DNA from 2 places in the Kitasatospora sp. NPDC090091 genome. Region 1 is predicted to be linked to the other one. Evidence: riboswitches for the same ligand, from Rfam matches in the RefSeq annotation. Region 1 holds a riboswitch; the other holds the start of a gene.

Evidence for each region. A riboswitch is a leader RNA that binds a small molecule or an ion and turns the genes downstream of it on or off. The one in region 1 is predicted to bind cobalamin.
Region 2: linked by a shared signal. The riboswitch ahead of metE (5-methyltetrahydropteroyltriglutamate--homocysteine S-methyltransferase) and the one ahead of ACIPSC_RS01945 (HoxN/HupN/NixA family nickel/cobalt transporter) in region 1 are both predicted to bind cobalamin.

Annotation. Positions count from the first base shown of each region.
Region 1 is NZ_JBIVDY010000001.1:432,638-440,274, forward strand. Features, by position in the region: gene nusB (transcription antitermination factor NusB) at 1-433, opposite strand, end outside; gene efp (elongation factor P) at 438-1,001, opposite strand; gene ACIPSC_RS01935 (aminopeptidase P family protein) at 1,086-2,192, opposite strand; gene rpmG (50S ribosomal protein L33) at 2,484-2,648, shown strand; gene ACIPSC_RS01945 (HoxN/HupN/NixA family nickel/cobalt transporter) at 2,755-3,924, opposite strand; cobalamin riboswitch at 3,957-4,150, opposite strand; gene ACIPSC_RS01950 (ArsR/SmtB family transcription factor) at 4,233-4,616, shown strand; gene ACIPSC_RS01955 (hypothetical protein) at 4,668-6,371, shown strand; gene ACIPSC_RS01960 (Fpg/Nei family DNA glycosylase) at 6,402-7,211, opposite strand; gene ACIPSC_RS01965 (AAA family ATPase) at 7,309-7,637, opposite strand, start outside.
Region 2 is NZ_JBIVDY010000003.1:348,513-356,149, reverse strand. Features, by position in the region: gene ACIPSC_RS07120 (prenyltransferase/squalene oxidase repeat-containing protein) at 1-760, shown strand, start outside; gene ACIPSC_RS07115 (hypothetical protein) at 757-1,956, shown strand; gene ACIPSC_RS07110 (CbiQ family ECF transporter T component) at 1,961-3,202, shown strand; gene ACIPSC_RS07105 (ABC transporter ATP-binding protein) at 3,199-4,842, shown strand; gene ACIPSC_RS07100 (ECF transporter S component) at 4,839-5,747, shown strand; cobalamin riboswitch at 5,745-5,969, shown strand; gene metE (5-methyltetrahydropteroyltriglutamate--homocysteine S-methyltransferase) at 6,127-7,637, shown strand, end outside.

The DNA.
Region 1 (7,637 bases):
GGCGGATGCTCGGCTTCAGCTCCAGGAAGCGGGCGAGCAGGCCGTTCACGAAGGCCGGCGAGTCGTCCGTGGAGAACTCCTTGGCGATCTCGACGGCCTCGTCCAGGACGACCGCGTCCGGGACGCCGTCCTCCCAGATCAGCTCGTACGCACCGAGCCGCAGGACGTTGCGGTCCACGATCGGCATCCGGTCGAGCGTCCAGCCCACCGCGTACTGCGAGATCAGGTCGTCGATCCGGCGGGCGTGCTCGACGTAGCCCTCGACGAGCTCCATCGTGTACTCACCCACCTGCGGCGTGCCCTCGTCCGGCTTGGGCTCCCGCGCGCGGGCCACCCAGTCGGCGAGCACCGTCAGCGGGTCCACGTTGCGGTGGTCGGCCTCGAAGAGGATCTGGAAGGCCCGGGTACGGGCCTTGCTGCGTGCGGCCGACACTGACTTACTTCACCCGGCCGAGGTAGCTGCCGTCGCGGGTGTCGACCTTGACCTTCTCACCGGTGGTGATGAAGAGCGGCACCTGGATCTCGGCACCGGTCTCCAGGGTGGCCGGCTTGGTGCCACCGGTAGAGCGGTCGCCCTGGACGCCCGGCTCGGTCTCGGCGATGACCAGCTCGACCGCGGCCGGGAGCTCGATGTAGAGGACCGCGCCCTCGTTGGTGGCGACCAGGGCCTCGAAGCCCTCCAGGAGGTACTTGGCCGCGTCGCCGACGACGGCCGGCTCGATGGTCAGCTGGTCGTAGGTGTCCATGTCCATGAACACGAAGTTCTCGCCGTCCTTGTACGAGAACTGCATGCCGCGCTTGTCGACGTTGGCGGTCTCGACCTTGGTGCCCGCGTTGAAGGTCTTGTCGACGACCTTGCCGGTCAGGACCTCCTTGAGCTTGGTACGCACGAAGGCCGGGCCCTTGCCGGGCTTCACGTGCTGGAACTCGACGACGGACCAGAGCTTGCCGCCCTCCAGCTTGAGGACCATGCCGTTCTTGAGATCGTTCGTGGAAGCCACGGGCGCACTTACTCCTGGATATAGCTGTCAAGGAACCAAGGGGTGCGTCCTGCCGCCTGCGGCAGCCTCCCGGGCGGCCGCGGGTCACAGGGCGAGGAGCTCCTTGGTGGTGATGGTGAGCAGCTCGGGCCCGCCCTCTTCGAGGGGGCGGACGACGAGCGTGTCCTCGATCCGGACGCCGCCCCTGCCTGGGAGATGGACCCCCGGGCCGACGGTGACCGGTACGCGGCTGTCCAGTTTACCCATGTCCGAGGGGCCGAGGCGCGGCGCCTCCCGGATCTCCAGCCCGATGCCGTGGCCGACGGGGTGCGGCGAGCTCTCGGTGTGCCCGGCGGCCTGCAGGATCTCCCGTGCGGCCTGGTCGGGTACGTACTGCTCGACGCCCGGCCCGAGCGCCTCCCGGCCGGCCCGCTGGGCGCGGAACACCAGCCGGTGCAGCTCCACCTGCCAGGGCGCGGGGGCGGCGCCGATCACGAAGGTCCGGGCGGTGGAGACGCCGTACCCGCGGTACTGCGCGCCCAGCACCACGGTCAGGAAGTCGCCCTCCTCCACCCGCCGGTCGGTGGGCTGGTGGGCCTGCTGCCCGGAGTGGCTGCCGGTGCCGACCGACACCGGGAAGGCCGCCCGGTCCGCGCCGTGGTCGATCATCCGGCGCTCCAGCTCCATCGCCAGGTGCCGCTCGGTGCGGCCGACCAGGATCGACTCCAGCAGTTCACCGAGCGCCTGGTCGGCGATCTCGGCCGCGATCCGCAGGTCGGCGATCTCGTGCTCGTCCTTGACCACCCGCAGCCGCTCGACCGCCTGGGCGAGGTCGGCCAGCCGCACCCCCTCGGCCAGGCCGGCCACCGCGCGGTGCCGGCTGACGGTCAGGTCGTGCTCCTCCACCGCGAGGTCCGTCACCCGCAGCTTCGCCGCCGCGGCGGCGGCCGCCAGCGCGGTGTCCGCCCCGGCCGCCACCGGCACCCGGGTCACGTCCTCCACGATCAGGTGCTCGCCGGTGTCGTCCGGCGGCAGGTCGTCCGGCAGCGCCAGCAGCGCCCGCTCCCGGGTGAGCAGCAGCGTCGCACCGCACGGGGGGCACCCGGTCAGGTACCGCACGTTCGCCGCGCGGGTGATCAGCGCCGCGTCGGCCCCGGTCGCACTGCAGTGCTCCCTCAGCCGCTCCCGCCGGCCCGCGTACGCATCAGACATGGGTCGAGCCTACGGAGACCCACCCCGATCCGCCCGCCGAGCGCCCCCACCCGGGGCCCGGCGCGCGGCGCTCCCCCACCGGCGCGCGCCGGGCACGTGCGCCCACGGCGCTCCCTCCGCGACCCCACCTCGTCCCCACCCGGCTCCCCCGGGAATGGGCGGGGTGGGACGCGCGTTGTGATGCGATGCGCGAAAACGACTTCCATTTCGGTGTGCGGCCTCCGGCTGCCACCGGGACCGCCACCCCGGAGCGGCGACCCGCCGAGCCGGCCGACCCCAGGAGGACCACCCATGGCCCGCAGCGAACTGCGCCCGATCATCAAGCTCAGGTCCACGGCCGGGACCGGCTACACCTACGTGGCCCGCAAGAGCCGCCGCAACGACCCGGACCGGCTGGTGCTGCGCAAGTACGACCCGGTCGTGCGGCAGCACGTCGACTTCCGCGAGGAGCGCTGACCCCTGAACGCGACGGAGCCACCCCGGCCCCCGGGATGGCTCCGTCGTGGTGTTCGGCTCGTCCGGCTCGTTCGGCTCGTTCAGCGGCTTGATCGGCGCCCGCCGCCTACCGCGCCGCCTCCGGCGCGGTGGGCGCGTCCTCACCCTCGGCCGGCCCGGCGCCCGGCCTCACCGGCTGCGGGCTCCACTTCTGCTCGACCCCGGCGATCCGCCAGTACCCGATCGCCGCCGCCCAGACCACCACGAACAGCCCGACGATCGCGTAGCCGACGTTGTCCAGCGAGATGTCCGCGATCCAGCCGCTCACCGGGTCGGTCAGGTCCAGCTTCTCGTGCAGCACCCCGACCAGCTCGATGGTGCCGATGATGAAGGCGACCGCGATCGACAGGCCCGTGATGGTCAGGTTGTAGTACACCTTGCGCACCGGGTTGGAGAACGCCCACTGGTACGCGAAGTTCATGAACGTCCCGTCCAGGGTGTCGAACAGGCTCATCCCCGCCGCGAAGAGCAGCGGCAGGCAGACGATCGCGTACCAGGGCAGCCCGGAGGCCGCACCCGAGCCGGCCATCACCATCAGGGTCACCTCGGTCGCGGTGTCGAAGCCGAGCCCGAGCACCATGCCGACCGGGAACATCTGGCCCGGCCGGGTGATCGAGCGGGTCGCCCGGTTCAGGATGCGGGCCAGGAAGCCGCGCGAGTTGAGGTGCTCCTCCAGCTCCGCCTCGTCGAACCGCCCGGCCCGCATCGAGCGGAACACCTTGAGGATGCCGAACAGCGCCGCCAGGTTGAGCGCGCCGATGAGGTAGAGGAAGACGCCGGAGGCGGAGGTGCCGACCATCCCCAGCCACTGGTGGGTGGTGGACTCGTCGTCCATCAGCGTGTCGGCCAGCTGCGCGCCGCCCGCCACCATGGCGGCCATCAGGACCACCATCGAGGAGTGGCCGAGGGCGAACCAGAAGCCGACCGAGACCGGCCGCTTGCCGTCCGCCATCAGCTTGCGGGTGGTGTTGTCGATGACCGCGATGTGGTCGGCGTCGAAGGCGTGCCGCATGCCGAGGGTGTAGGCGGTGATGCCGAGGCCCACCCCGAAGACCTGGGTGCCGACCTCGTACTTCTCGGGGGCGACCAGGAAGATGAGCGTTCCGAACGCCACCACGTGCATGGCCAGGATCACCCCCATCAGCCCGGCCGTACGGACGGTGTCCTCGCGGCGCCACCGGAAGGTCGGCAGGGCGGACGGTGCCGCCGGGGCAGCGGCGGTTTCGGGCAGGGTCATCCTGGGATCACGCTCCAGCACCTCGTGGAATGACGTTCGTGAGATGCCGTGGCCGGTCTCCTGGCTGACGGGGCTTCCGTACCCGCCTTCCCAGGCGCGCGAGGCGCCCAGTGGCGTCATGGGTACGGACGATTCCCCCCGATCACAGTGGCGAGGGCCGCTCCGGACTCCGGACCCTGAGGGTCCGTCACCGGTCTTCCCGAACACCACGGCGGGCAACACCGTAGGCGGCCCGTGCACACCCTTGCAAGGCTGCGCACCTGCGCAGGTGTCAAGGATCACAGGGCCCGGGCTGCAAGAATGTCCGAATGCATCTCGTACCGGCCGACCGCGCGGGCCACCGCACCATCGACGGACACCGGGTCTGCGAGGCGATCGCCGCGATCGGCGACACCGGGCACGTCCGGTCCTTGGCCGAGCGGTTCTCGCTGCTCGCCGACCCCGGACGGCTCGCCCTGCTGCTCGCCCTCCACCGCGCCGGCCCGCTCGCCGTCACCGACCTCGCGGTTGCCACCGGCATGCGCGACCCCGCCGTCTCCCAGGCGCTGCGGCTCCTGAGGACGGCCGGCGTCGTCACCGGCGACAAGGACGGACGTGTCGTGCGCTACCGGCTCGTGGACGACGCCCTGCGCCCCCTCCTCAACACCTGCGCCGCCGCCCACCCATCCCCCACCGCCACCGCAGCGGGCTGAGAGTTCCTCGAACACCCTGCCGACCCGGGCCCGGATGCGTACGATCTTCGCGTGCTGATCCGCGCCGGGCGCCGTCCCCGTCCGTGGCCCGCCGACGACCGCTGGGACACCTGGCCGGTCAGGGCACGCGTCCTGGCGGTCTCCCGCACCCTCACCTCCGCCACCCGGGTCCTGGAAGTACTGAGCCTGCTGCGCGGTCGGCACGGCATCAGGTTCTACCTCACCGTCAACCCCGGCTCGGCCTTCGCCGCCGGTCTCGACGACCACCTCCGCGGTCTCCCCGGCTTCACCATCCTGACCTGGCAGGAAGCCACCCGGTACCGGTTCGACCTGGCGGTCGCCTGCGCCGTCCACTCCTCCATGCACCGACTGCACGCCCCGCTCGTCGTCCTGCCGCACGGCGCCGGGTACAACCGGCTGGTCCCGGAGTCCACCGGGGACACCATCAGCGCCGCGGGCCTGTCCCGCAACGAACTCACGCACCGGGGGCGGGTGTTCCCCGCCGTGGTCGGGCTCTCCCACCGGGAGCAGTTCCACCGTCTGGAGCGCTCCTGCCCCGAGGCGCTGCCGCGCGCCCGCGAGGTCGGCGACCTCTCCTACGACCGGATGCTGGTGAGCGCCGGTTCCCGGGACGCCTACCGCGCCGCCCTCGGCGCGGTCGACGGCCGACGCCTCGTCGTCGTCAGCTCCACCTGGAGCGCACACTCCCTGGCCGGCCGGGACCTCGATCTCCCGCTGCGGCTCGTGGGCCGGCTCCCCGCGGACGAGTACACCGTGGCCGCGGTCCTGCACCCCAACATCTGGGCCCGGCACGACCCTCAGAACCTGTTCGACGCCGCCGCCCGGTCCGGCCTGCGGCTGCTACCGCCCCACCAGGGCTGGCAGGCCGCGCTGGTCGCCGCGGACTGCCTGATCGGCGACCACGGCTCGGTCTCCTTCTACGGCGCCGCCCTGGAGCGCCCCACCCTGCTGGCCGCCACCGGAGCCGCCGAACTCGACCCGCACTCCCCCACCCACGCCTTCGGCCGGGCGGCGCCCGCGCTCGACCCGGCCGGCGACCTGCTCGCCCAGATCGAAGCCGCGATCGCCGACCACGACCCGGCCGCGCTGCGCGCCGTCACCGACCTTTCGCTGGGCCGGCGCGGCCGGTCCGCGGCGGTGCTGCGCGGCGTCCTCCACTCCTACCTGCCGGGAATCGACGAACCAGAGGGCGAACCCTGCCTGACGCCCTATCCCGCCCCCGTCCCATCGCCCGCGCCGGCACCCACCGCCTACCGCGTCACCGGCCACGTCACCGGAACCGAGGTGCGGCTGCGCCGATACCCCGTCGGCCCGGACCCCGACCCGGCCCGCGGATTCCTCTCGGTCAGTGCCGAGGAACCGCGGCCGGCGCTGCGGCGGAGCGCCGAGGTCCTGGCCCGGACCACCGTCCGGGCCGGACAGCCCGCCGAGCACTGGCTCGCCGCGACCGCCGCCGACCTGCCCGGCCTCAGCGTCGCCGTGGCCGCGCTCGGCGAGGCCCGGCACTTGCTCCGGCTGCGCACCGGCCTGCTGCTGGAGGCCCGGGCGGAAGCCGCCTGGGGCGCCCCCGCACCGCGCCTCGACCCGCTCCTGCTCGGCGCCGCCGTCGCACTCCGGCTCGCCGAGGGCGGCGAGCCGGCCGGCCTCGGCGAGCACGGCCTCACCCTCCGCACCGGCGGACACCGCACCCGCGTCACCTTCTGCCCCCGCCCGGAGTCCGCGTCCACTCGCTAGGGCCTGTCCGGCCGAACGGGCAACGCACTTCTACGTCTGCTGGCAGCGGGGGCACCAGAAGAGGTTGCGGGAGGCGTGTTCCTCGGTGCGGACGTCGGTGCCGCAGATCAGGCAGGGCATGGCGGCGCGGCGGTAGACGTAGACCTCGCCGCCGTGGTCGTCCACCCGTGGGGGGCGGCCCATCGCCTCGGGGGTGTGCTCGGGGCGGACGGTGTCGATCCGGCCCGCGCCGACGCCCTCGTGCATCAGGGCGACCAGGTCGGCCCAGATCGCGTCCCACTCGGCGCGGGTGAGGTCGCGGCCGGCGCGGTGCGGGTTGATGCCGTGGCGGAACAGCACCTCGGCCCGGTAGACGTTGCCGACGCCGGCCAGCACCTTCTGGTCCATCAGCAGCGCCGCGACCGTCGTCCGGCTGCCCGATATCCGCCGCCAGGCAGCGTCCGGGTCGGCGTCGGTGCGCAGCGGGTCCGGCCCGAGGCGGGCGGCGACGGCGGCCTTCTCGGCGCCGGTGATCAGCGCGCAGGTGTTGGGGCCGCGCAGGTCGGCGTAGGAGTCGTCGTTCGCCAGCCGCAGCCGGACCAGGCCGACCGGCTCGGGCGCGGCGCCCTCGCCGAAGGTGAGGCCGCCGTAGAGGCCGAGGTGGATGTGCACCCAGGCACCCCCCTCGAAGCCGAGGAAGAGGTGCTTGCCGGTGGCCTCGGCCCCGGTCAGCACCTGGCCGTCGACCAGCGCGGCGCCGTCGGCGAACCGGCCCTGGGGGCTGGAGGCGCGGACCGGGCGGCCGACGAAGGCCGTGCTGCTCTCGGCGGCGAGACGGTGGATGATGTGGCCTTCCGGCACGGGCGTCAGCTCCCCCGGGTGGTCGATCAGGACGCGTCCATCATCGCAGCCGGCACCGACACCGCCGCGGCGCCGGGACGGCCCCGGGCGGGCGGCCTCAGCGGACCGGGATGCCCATCAGCCGGGCCAGGATCGCCCGGTCCAGCTCGGCCGCGGTGGCGGCGACGTCAAGGTGGGAGTTGTCGATGATCGGCAGCCCGGAGTTGTACCAGCCGGCCATCCGGCCGTGGATCCGGGCCACCTCCTCGTCGCCGAGCCGGCGGTTGCCGCTGCGCCGGGCGTTGCGGCTGAGCACCGAGTCCAGGCTGGGCAGCAGCACGACCGGGATCATGCCGGGCCCGATGTGGCGCTTCCAGCCGCCGAGGCCGATGGCCGGGCGGTCGGGGAAGACGGCGTCGTCGATGATGCAGGAGATGCCGTTGGCGA
Region 2 (7,637 bases), on a different contig from region 1:
CGACAAGGGGCTCGCCTGGCTCGCGGCCCAGCAGCTTTCCGACGGCGGCTTCCCCGGCGCGGCCGGCCACTCGACCAACTCGGCGGCCCTCGCCGTCCAGGGCATGACGCTGCGCAAGGCCGCCTACGGCGGGCAGATCGCCAAGGCGCTCGACTTCCTCGCCGGCCAGCAGAACGGCGACGGCGGGTTCAACGTCGCGTCCGCCGGGCAGCAGGGATCGGACGTCCGCGCGTCGACGCAGGTGGTCGGCGGTTCCACCGGGATCTCCTTCGGCACGCTGTCCCGGAACCTGGGCGGTACTCCGACGCCGACGCCGACGGGCACGCCGACGCCGACGGGGACTCCGACCGGTACTCCGACCTCCACGGGGACTCCGACGCCCAGCGGTACTGCGACGCCGACCGGGACGGGTACGCCGACCCCGACCGGGACGGGTACCCCGACCGGCACCGGTTCCCCGACGCCCACGGCCGGCTCCACCACCACGCCCGCCGGCGGCACCGGTACCACCCTGCGGCCGTCCGACCCTGCGGCCGCCGGCGTCGTCGACGGCCCGGTCGGCGGCGGCCCGATCGATGGCGCTCCGGTCGATGGCGCTCCGGTCCGGACCGGCACCGGCACCGGCACCGGCGCACTGGCCGGCACCGGCACCGAGGCCCTGGTGCTGACGGGCACCGCCGGCCTGCTGACCGCGATCGGCGCGGCAGCCGTCCTCGTCGCCCGCCGCCGTACGGCCTCCGCCCCGGGGCGGCACCGGTGATCCGGCGACTCGGCCGGCTGTCCGGGGCCGCCACCCTGACCCTCGCCCTCGCCGCCGGCGGCGTCGGGGCGGGGGCGGACCCGGCCTCCGCCGCACCCCTGCCGATCGAGCAGTGCACCACCACCTCCGGGGTGGTGCTCGCCGTGGACCTCAGCAGGTGGGGCGGCCCGCTGCTGCGCTCCTGCGGAACCACGCCGACCACCGGCTACGCCCTGCTCAACCAGGGCGGTTGGAAGACCACCGGGACCGGCCACGACGGCCCGGCGTTCATCTGCCGCATCGGCTACAGCGGGTTCCAGGGCGGGAAGCAGTTCCCGACCGCGGACCAGGAGAAGTGCGTGCTGACACCCCCGGCCACGGCCTACTGGTCGTACTGGCACGCGGACCCGGGGCAGAACGAGTGGTCCTACAGCCAGCTCGGGGCGATGAGCTACCAGCCGAAGCCCGGCAGCGTCGATCTGTGGATCTTCGGCGGCACCAACATCGAGGGCACCGAGGGCCGTCCGACCTTCTCGCCGGACAGCGTGCGGGCGCACAACACCACCCCGGGCGGCTCCGCCGCCACGCCCGAGCCGCCCCAGCCGCCGGCCGGCGGGGGAGGGGTCGGCGGTGGCACCGGCGGCACCTCCGGGGGGACGAGGGGCGGTTCCTCCGGTGGCTCGGGCTCGTCCGGTGGATCCGGTTCCTCCGGCGGCAGCGGCTCGGGTTCGAGCGGCAGCACCGGTGGCTCCGGTACCGCCGGCACCACCAACGGCTCCAGCACGTCCGGAGGCTCCGGCACGGGCCGGGGCCCGGCCCCCGCGAAGCCCACGACGGGCGGGGCCCGTCCGCCCGCGCCCGGCACGCCGCCGGCAAAGGGCACGGCCGAGACCCCGGAGGACGGCATTACCCCGCCGGGCGGGCCCGATTCCACACCCGTACCCGCCACACCGGTACCGGTCGAGGCACCCTCCGCGCAGCCGACCGACACGCCGTCGGCGACCCCGTCCGCCGAGGCGTCCGCGACCCCGACCGACCCCGGGAGCGGGTCGACCGCACACGCCGACGGCCCGCCGGTGGTGGACGCGGCTCCGGTGGCCGACGCCCCGCACGACTCCGGCTCCATGGTCCCCGCCGTGGTGGGGTCCGTCCTCGTGGTGGTCCTGGGCGCGGTCACCGTGATGACCGCGCGCCGTCGCCGCCGACAGGCCGAGTGATCCGGTGGCCCTGACCGACAAGCACGACGCCGGCTCCCCGCCCCCCGCCCCCGGGTGGGGCACGGGGGGCCGACGGAGCCCGCGGAACCTGCACCCGCTGGCCTGGTGGACGTGGGCGCTCGCGCTGGCGACCGCTGCCAGCCGCACCACCAACCCGCTGCTGCTCCTGCTCGTCCTCGCCGTGCTCGGGTACGTGGTCACCGCCCGCCGGACCGAGGCCCCGTGGGCGCGTGGCTTCACCTACTACCTGTGGGTGGCCCTGACCGTGGTGGCGATCCGGGTGGTCTTCCGCTGCATCTTCGCCACCGGCATCACCCCGCACGACCACCTGCTCTTCTCCCTGCCGCACATCCCCACGCCCGCCTGGTACGCGGGGATCCAAATCGGCGGACCGGTCTCCCTGGAGGCCACGCTCTCCGCGGCCTTCGACGGTCTGCGGCTGGCCTGCCTGATCTGCTGCATCGGCGCGGCCAACACCCTCGCCAACCCCAAGCGGGCCCTGCGTGTCCTGCCCGGTGCGCTGTACGAGCTGGGCGTCGCCGTCACGGTGTCGCTGAGCGTCGCGCCGCAGCTGGTGCAGAGCGTCCAACGCGTCGCCCGGGCGCGGCGGTTGCGTGCCGGGCAGCGCAAGGGCGTCCGCGCGTTGCGTGGCATCGTGGTGCCGGTCCTGGAGGACGCCCTGGAGCGTTCGCTGCACCTGGCCGCCGCGATGGACTCGCGCGGCTACGGGCGCTCCGGCACCGCCTCCCGTCGCTCCCGCCGGCTCACCGGTGCCCTGATGCTGCTCGGCATGTGCGGCCTCTGCGCCGGCGTGTACGGGCTCCTGGACGGGACGGCCCCCGCCGCGCTGGGACTGCCGGCCTTCCTCGCCGGCGCCGTGCTCTGTGTGGCGGGCCTGCTGCTGGGCGGGCGCCGGGTGCGACGCACCACCTACCGGCCGGACCGCTGGCGGGCGGCCGAATGGGGCGTCGCCGGCTGCGGCGTGGCCGCCGCCGTCCTGCTGTTCGCCACCGTCGGCTACGACGCCACCGAGCTCAACCCCTCCCTCTACCCGCTGACCTGGCCGACGCTGCCGCTCGTCCCGGTGCTCGCCCTGCTGCTGGCGGGCGCCGCCGGGATCGTCGCACCGCCGCCCGGCCGGACGCCCGAACCCGTCGCCCCGCCCGCGCAGCGCCCGGACGCCCGCACCGGCGGCAGCAGTCACAGCAACCGCACCGACCGCACGACCTCCGAGGTGAGCACGTGATCCGATTCGACCAGGTGAGTGTCGTGTACGACGGCAAGACCTCGCCCGTCCTGCGCGACGTCGACCTGCACGTCCCGGAGGGCGAGCTCTGCCTGGTGGTCGGTCGTACGGGCGTCGGCAAATCGACCCTGCTCGGTGCCGTCAACGGGCTGGTGCCGCACTTCACCGGCGGCACCCTGCGGGGCCGGGTGACCGTGGACGGCCGCGACACCGCCCACCACCCGCCTCGTGAACTCGCCGACGTGGTAGGCGTGGTGGGCCAGGACCCGCTGGCGGGCTTCGTCACCGACACGGTGGAGGAGGAGCTCGCCTACGTCATGGAGCAGTTGGCGATCCCCGCGGAGGTCATGCGCAAGCGCGTCGAGGAGACCCTCGACCTGCTGGGCCTGGCCGACCTGCGCCACCGCGCCCTGCACGAGCTCTCCGGCGGCCAGCAGCAGCGCGTAGCCATCGGCTCCGTCCTCACCGCCCACCCGCGCGTCCTGGTCCTGGACGAGCCGACCTCCGCCCTCGACCCGACCGCCGCCGAGGAGGTGCTCGCCGCCGTCACCCGGCTGGTGCACGACCTCGGCGTCACCGTCCTGCTCGCCGAGCACCGCCTGGAGCGCGTCGTCCAGTACGCCGACAGCGTCGCCTACCTGCCCGGCGACGGGACCGTCGTGCACGGCCCGCCCGCCGAGGTCTTCCGGGACACCGTGATCGCGCCGCCCGTGGTCGACCTCGGCCGGCTGGCCGGCTGGCAGCCGCTGCCGCTCTCGGTCCGGGACGCCCGCCGGGCGGCCGCTCCGCTGCGGGAGCGGCTGGCCGACCGCCCGGCACCGGCGCCGCGCCGCGAACCGGCCACCGGCGAGACCGTGCTCTCCGCCGAGCGGGTCGTGGTGCGCTACGGCCAGGTGGCCGCCGTCCGGGGCGTCGGGCTGGAGCTGCGCGCGGGCGAGGTCACGGCCCTGATGGGGCGCAACGGCTCCGGCAAGTCCTCACTCCTTTGGGCCCTCCAGGGCTCCGGTCCCAGGCAGGGCGGCAGCGTGAAGGTCGTCGCAGCCGAGGGCGGGAAGGCCGAGGACCCCAAGCGCCTCCCCGCGGCCCGGGCCCGGCAACTGGTCGGCCTCGTCCCGCAGACCCCCACCGACCTGCTGTACCTGGAGACGGTCGCCCAGGAGCTGGCCCAGAGCGACCTGGAGGCCGATCACGCCGCAGGGCCGACCGCCCGGCAGATCCTCGACCGGCTGGCCCCCGGCATCCCGGACGACATCCACCCCCGCGACCTCTCCGAGGGCCAGCAGCTGGCCCTCGTCCTGGCGATCCAACTGGCAGCCGCACCCAGGGTGGTGCTGCTGGACGAACCCACCCGCGGGCTGGACTACCAGGCCAAGGAAGCGCTCACCGGCATCGTCGACGCCCTCGCCGCCGAGGGCCGGACCGTCGTGGTCTCCACCCACGACGTCGAGTTCGTCGCCTCCGCCGCCGACCGGGTCGTCGTCATGGCCGAGGGCGAGATCGTCGCCGACGGCCCGACCTCCGAGGTCATCGTGGCCTCACCGACCTTCGCCCCGCAGACCGCCAAGATCCTCGCTCCCCTGCCGTACCTGACCACCAGGCAGGTCGCCGGGGCCCTCGAACCGGCGGAGGCCGCCCGATGACCGCCCTGCGCATCCCCGGCCGGGCCCGCATCGTCATCGCGCTGGCCGCCTTCATCGGCGTCGTCGCCTTCACCTGGCCGTTCGTCGTGGCCCCCGGGAAGTTCGGCTCGAACTACGCACCGCCGCTGATCTTCGGCGCCCTGCTGGTCCTGGTCCTCGCCGTCGTCATCGCGGAGATCGCGGCCGGCGGCATCGACGCCAAGGCTCTCGCCATGCTCGGCGTCCTGTCCGCCGTCAACGCCGGACTCCGCCCGCTCGGCGCCGGGACGGCCGGAGTGGAGACGGTCTTCTTCGTCCTCGTCCTGGCCGGCCGGGTCTTCGGCCTCGGCTTCGGCTTCACCCTCGGCTGCACCTCGCTGTTCGCCTCGGCCCTGCTGACCGGCGGCGTCGGCCCCTGGATGCCGTACCAGATGTTCGGCTGCGCCTTCGTGGGCATGCTAGCCGGACTGCTCCCACCGGCCCGCCGGCGCTGGGAGGTGCCGATGCTGGCCGTGTACGGGGCGTTCTCCGGTTACCTGTTCGGCTTCCTGCTCAACCTGTCCTTCTGGCCGTTCTCGACCGACCCGAACAGCTCCATCGCCTACCTGCCGGGCCTGCCCTTCACCGAACAGTGGCACCGCTACCTGTTGTTCGACCTGGCCACCTCGCTCGGCTGGGACACCGGCCGGGCCGTCACCACCTTCACGGCCGTACTGGTCGTCGGGCCGGCCGTCCTGACGGTCTTCCGCCGGGCCGCCCGGCGCGCCAACTTCGAACCCACGGTGCGCTTCGAGGCCGCGGACGGCTCCGACGTCCCTCCCGCTCCGGGGAACGCCGCGCGGCCGTCCGGTCCTGACGCCGACCCGGTCTCAGCATCCGGACGATTTGAGCGATTCGCTGTTCAGCTTCCGCCGTCCTGCCCCTAAGCTGGCGGTGCAGCTGGTTCGCCCTGTCCGCCAGGCAGGCGCGTCGCAAGAGGGAACCCGGTGGGAATCCGGGACTGCCCCGCAGCGGTGAGTGGGAACGACCGCCGTCATACGCACTGGGCCCGGGAGGGTCTGGGAAGCGACGGCCAGTAGGTGTCCGCCCTGGGACCAGGGCGGCCGTGCCCGCGAGTCCGAAGACCTGCCACTGCCCGTGCGCGACCGTTTCGCGCGCGGCAATCCGGTGACCTCGTGGGCGGGTCGGCGTTCATACCAGGCGGAGCTGCGTCCACGTGCGGGCGTCCGTCCGGTTCGTCACCCCTTCGCGCCTTCGTGCCGTCACCGGGCACCAAGAGGAATCAGGCTCGCGAAGGAGAGTCCCTTGACAGCGCAGTCCGCAGCCGCGGCGACCGTGGCCACCGTGTACGGCTACCCCCGGCAGGGCCGTAACCGGGAACTGAAGAAGGCGATCGAGGGGTACTGGAAGGGCACAGTCACCTCGGAGGCGCTGCTGACCGCCGCTGCCGGCCTGCGCCGGGAGAACTGGGCCCAGCTTGCCGAGTCCGGGGTCCAGGAGGTCCCGACCGGTGACTTCTCGCTCTACGACCACGTGCTGGACACCACCGTGGCCGTCGGCGCGATCCCGGCCCGCCACCGGGAGGCCGTCGAGGCCGACCCTCTGGACGGCTACTTCGCCATGGCGCGCGGCACCCAGGACGTCGCGCCACTGGAGATGACCAAGTGGTTCGACACCAACTACCACTACCTGGTGCCCGAGTTGGGCCCCGACACGGTGTTCGCCGCGAACCCGGCCAAGGCGGCCGCCGAGCTGCGCGAGGCCCTGGTTCTCGGCCACGCCGCCCGCCCGGTGCTGGTCGGCCCGATCACCTACCTGCTGCTCGCCAAGCCGGCGCCCGGCGTCGCGGCCGACTTCCAGCCGATCACCCTGCTGGACCGGCTGCTGCCCGTCTACGCCGAGTTGCTCGCCCACCTGCGGGCGGCGGGCGCCGCATGGGTCCAGCTGGACGAGCCCGCGCTCGTCCAGGACCGCACCCCGGCCGAACTGAACGCCGCCGCCCGCGCCTACCGCGAGCTGGGCGGCCTCACCGCCCGGCCGAAGCTGCTGGTGGCGAGCTACTTCGACCGCCTCGGCGAAGCCCTGCCGGTGCTCGCCAAGGCCCCGGTCGAGGGCCTGGCGCTGGACTTCACCGGCCCGGCCGCCGCCAACCTGGACGATCTCGCCGCAGTCGGGGGCCTGCCGGGCAAGCGCCTGGTCGCCGGGGTCGTCGACGGCCGGAACATCTGGATCAACGACCTCGGGAAGTCGCTGGCCACCCTCGCGACGCTGCTCGGTCTCGCCGACCGGGTCGACGTCGCGCCGTCCTGCTCCCTCCTGCACGTGCCGATCGACGCCGCGGCCGAGCGCGACGTCGACCCGCAGATCGCCCGCTGGCTCGCCTTCGCCAAGCAGAAGGCCGCCGAGGTCGCCCTGCTGGCCCGCGGGCTGCGGGAGGGTACTGGCGCGATCACCGCCGAACTCGCCGCCAACCGCGCCGACCTGGCCTCCCGCGCCACCTCCCCCATCACCCGTGACCCGGCCGTACGGGCCCGTGCGGCCGCCGTGGGCGCCGACGACACCCGCCGCGCCCAGGCCTACCCGCAGCGGGCCGAGGCCCAGCGCGCCCGGCTGGGCCTGCCGCTCCTTCCCACCACCACCATCGGCTCGTTCCCGCAGACCGCCGAACTGCGGCTCGCACGGGCCGACCTGACGGCGGGCCGGATCGACGCGGGGGCGTACCGGGAGCGGATGGAGGCCGAGGTCCGCGAGGTCATCGCCTACCAGGAGAAGGCCGGCCTGGACGTCCTCGTGCACGGCGAGCCCGAGCGCAACGA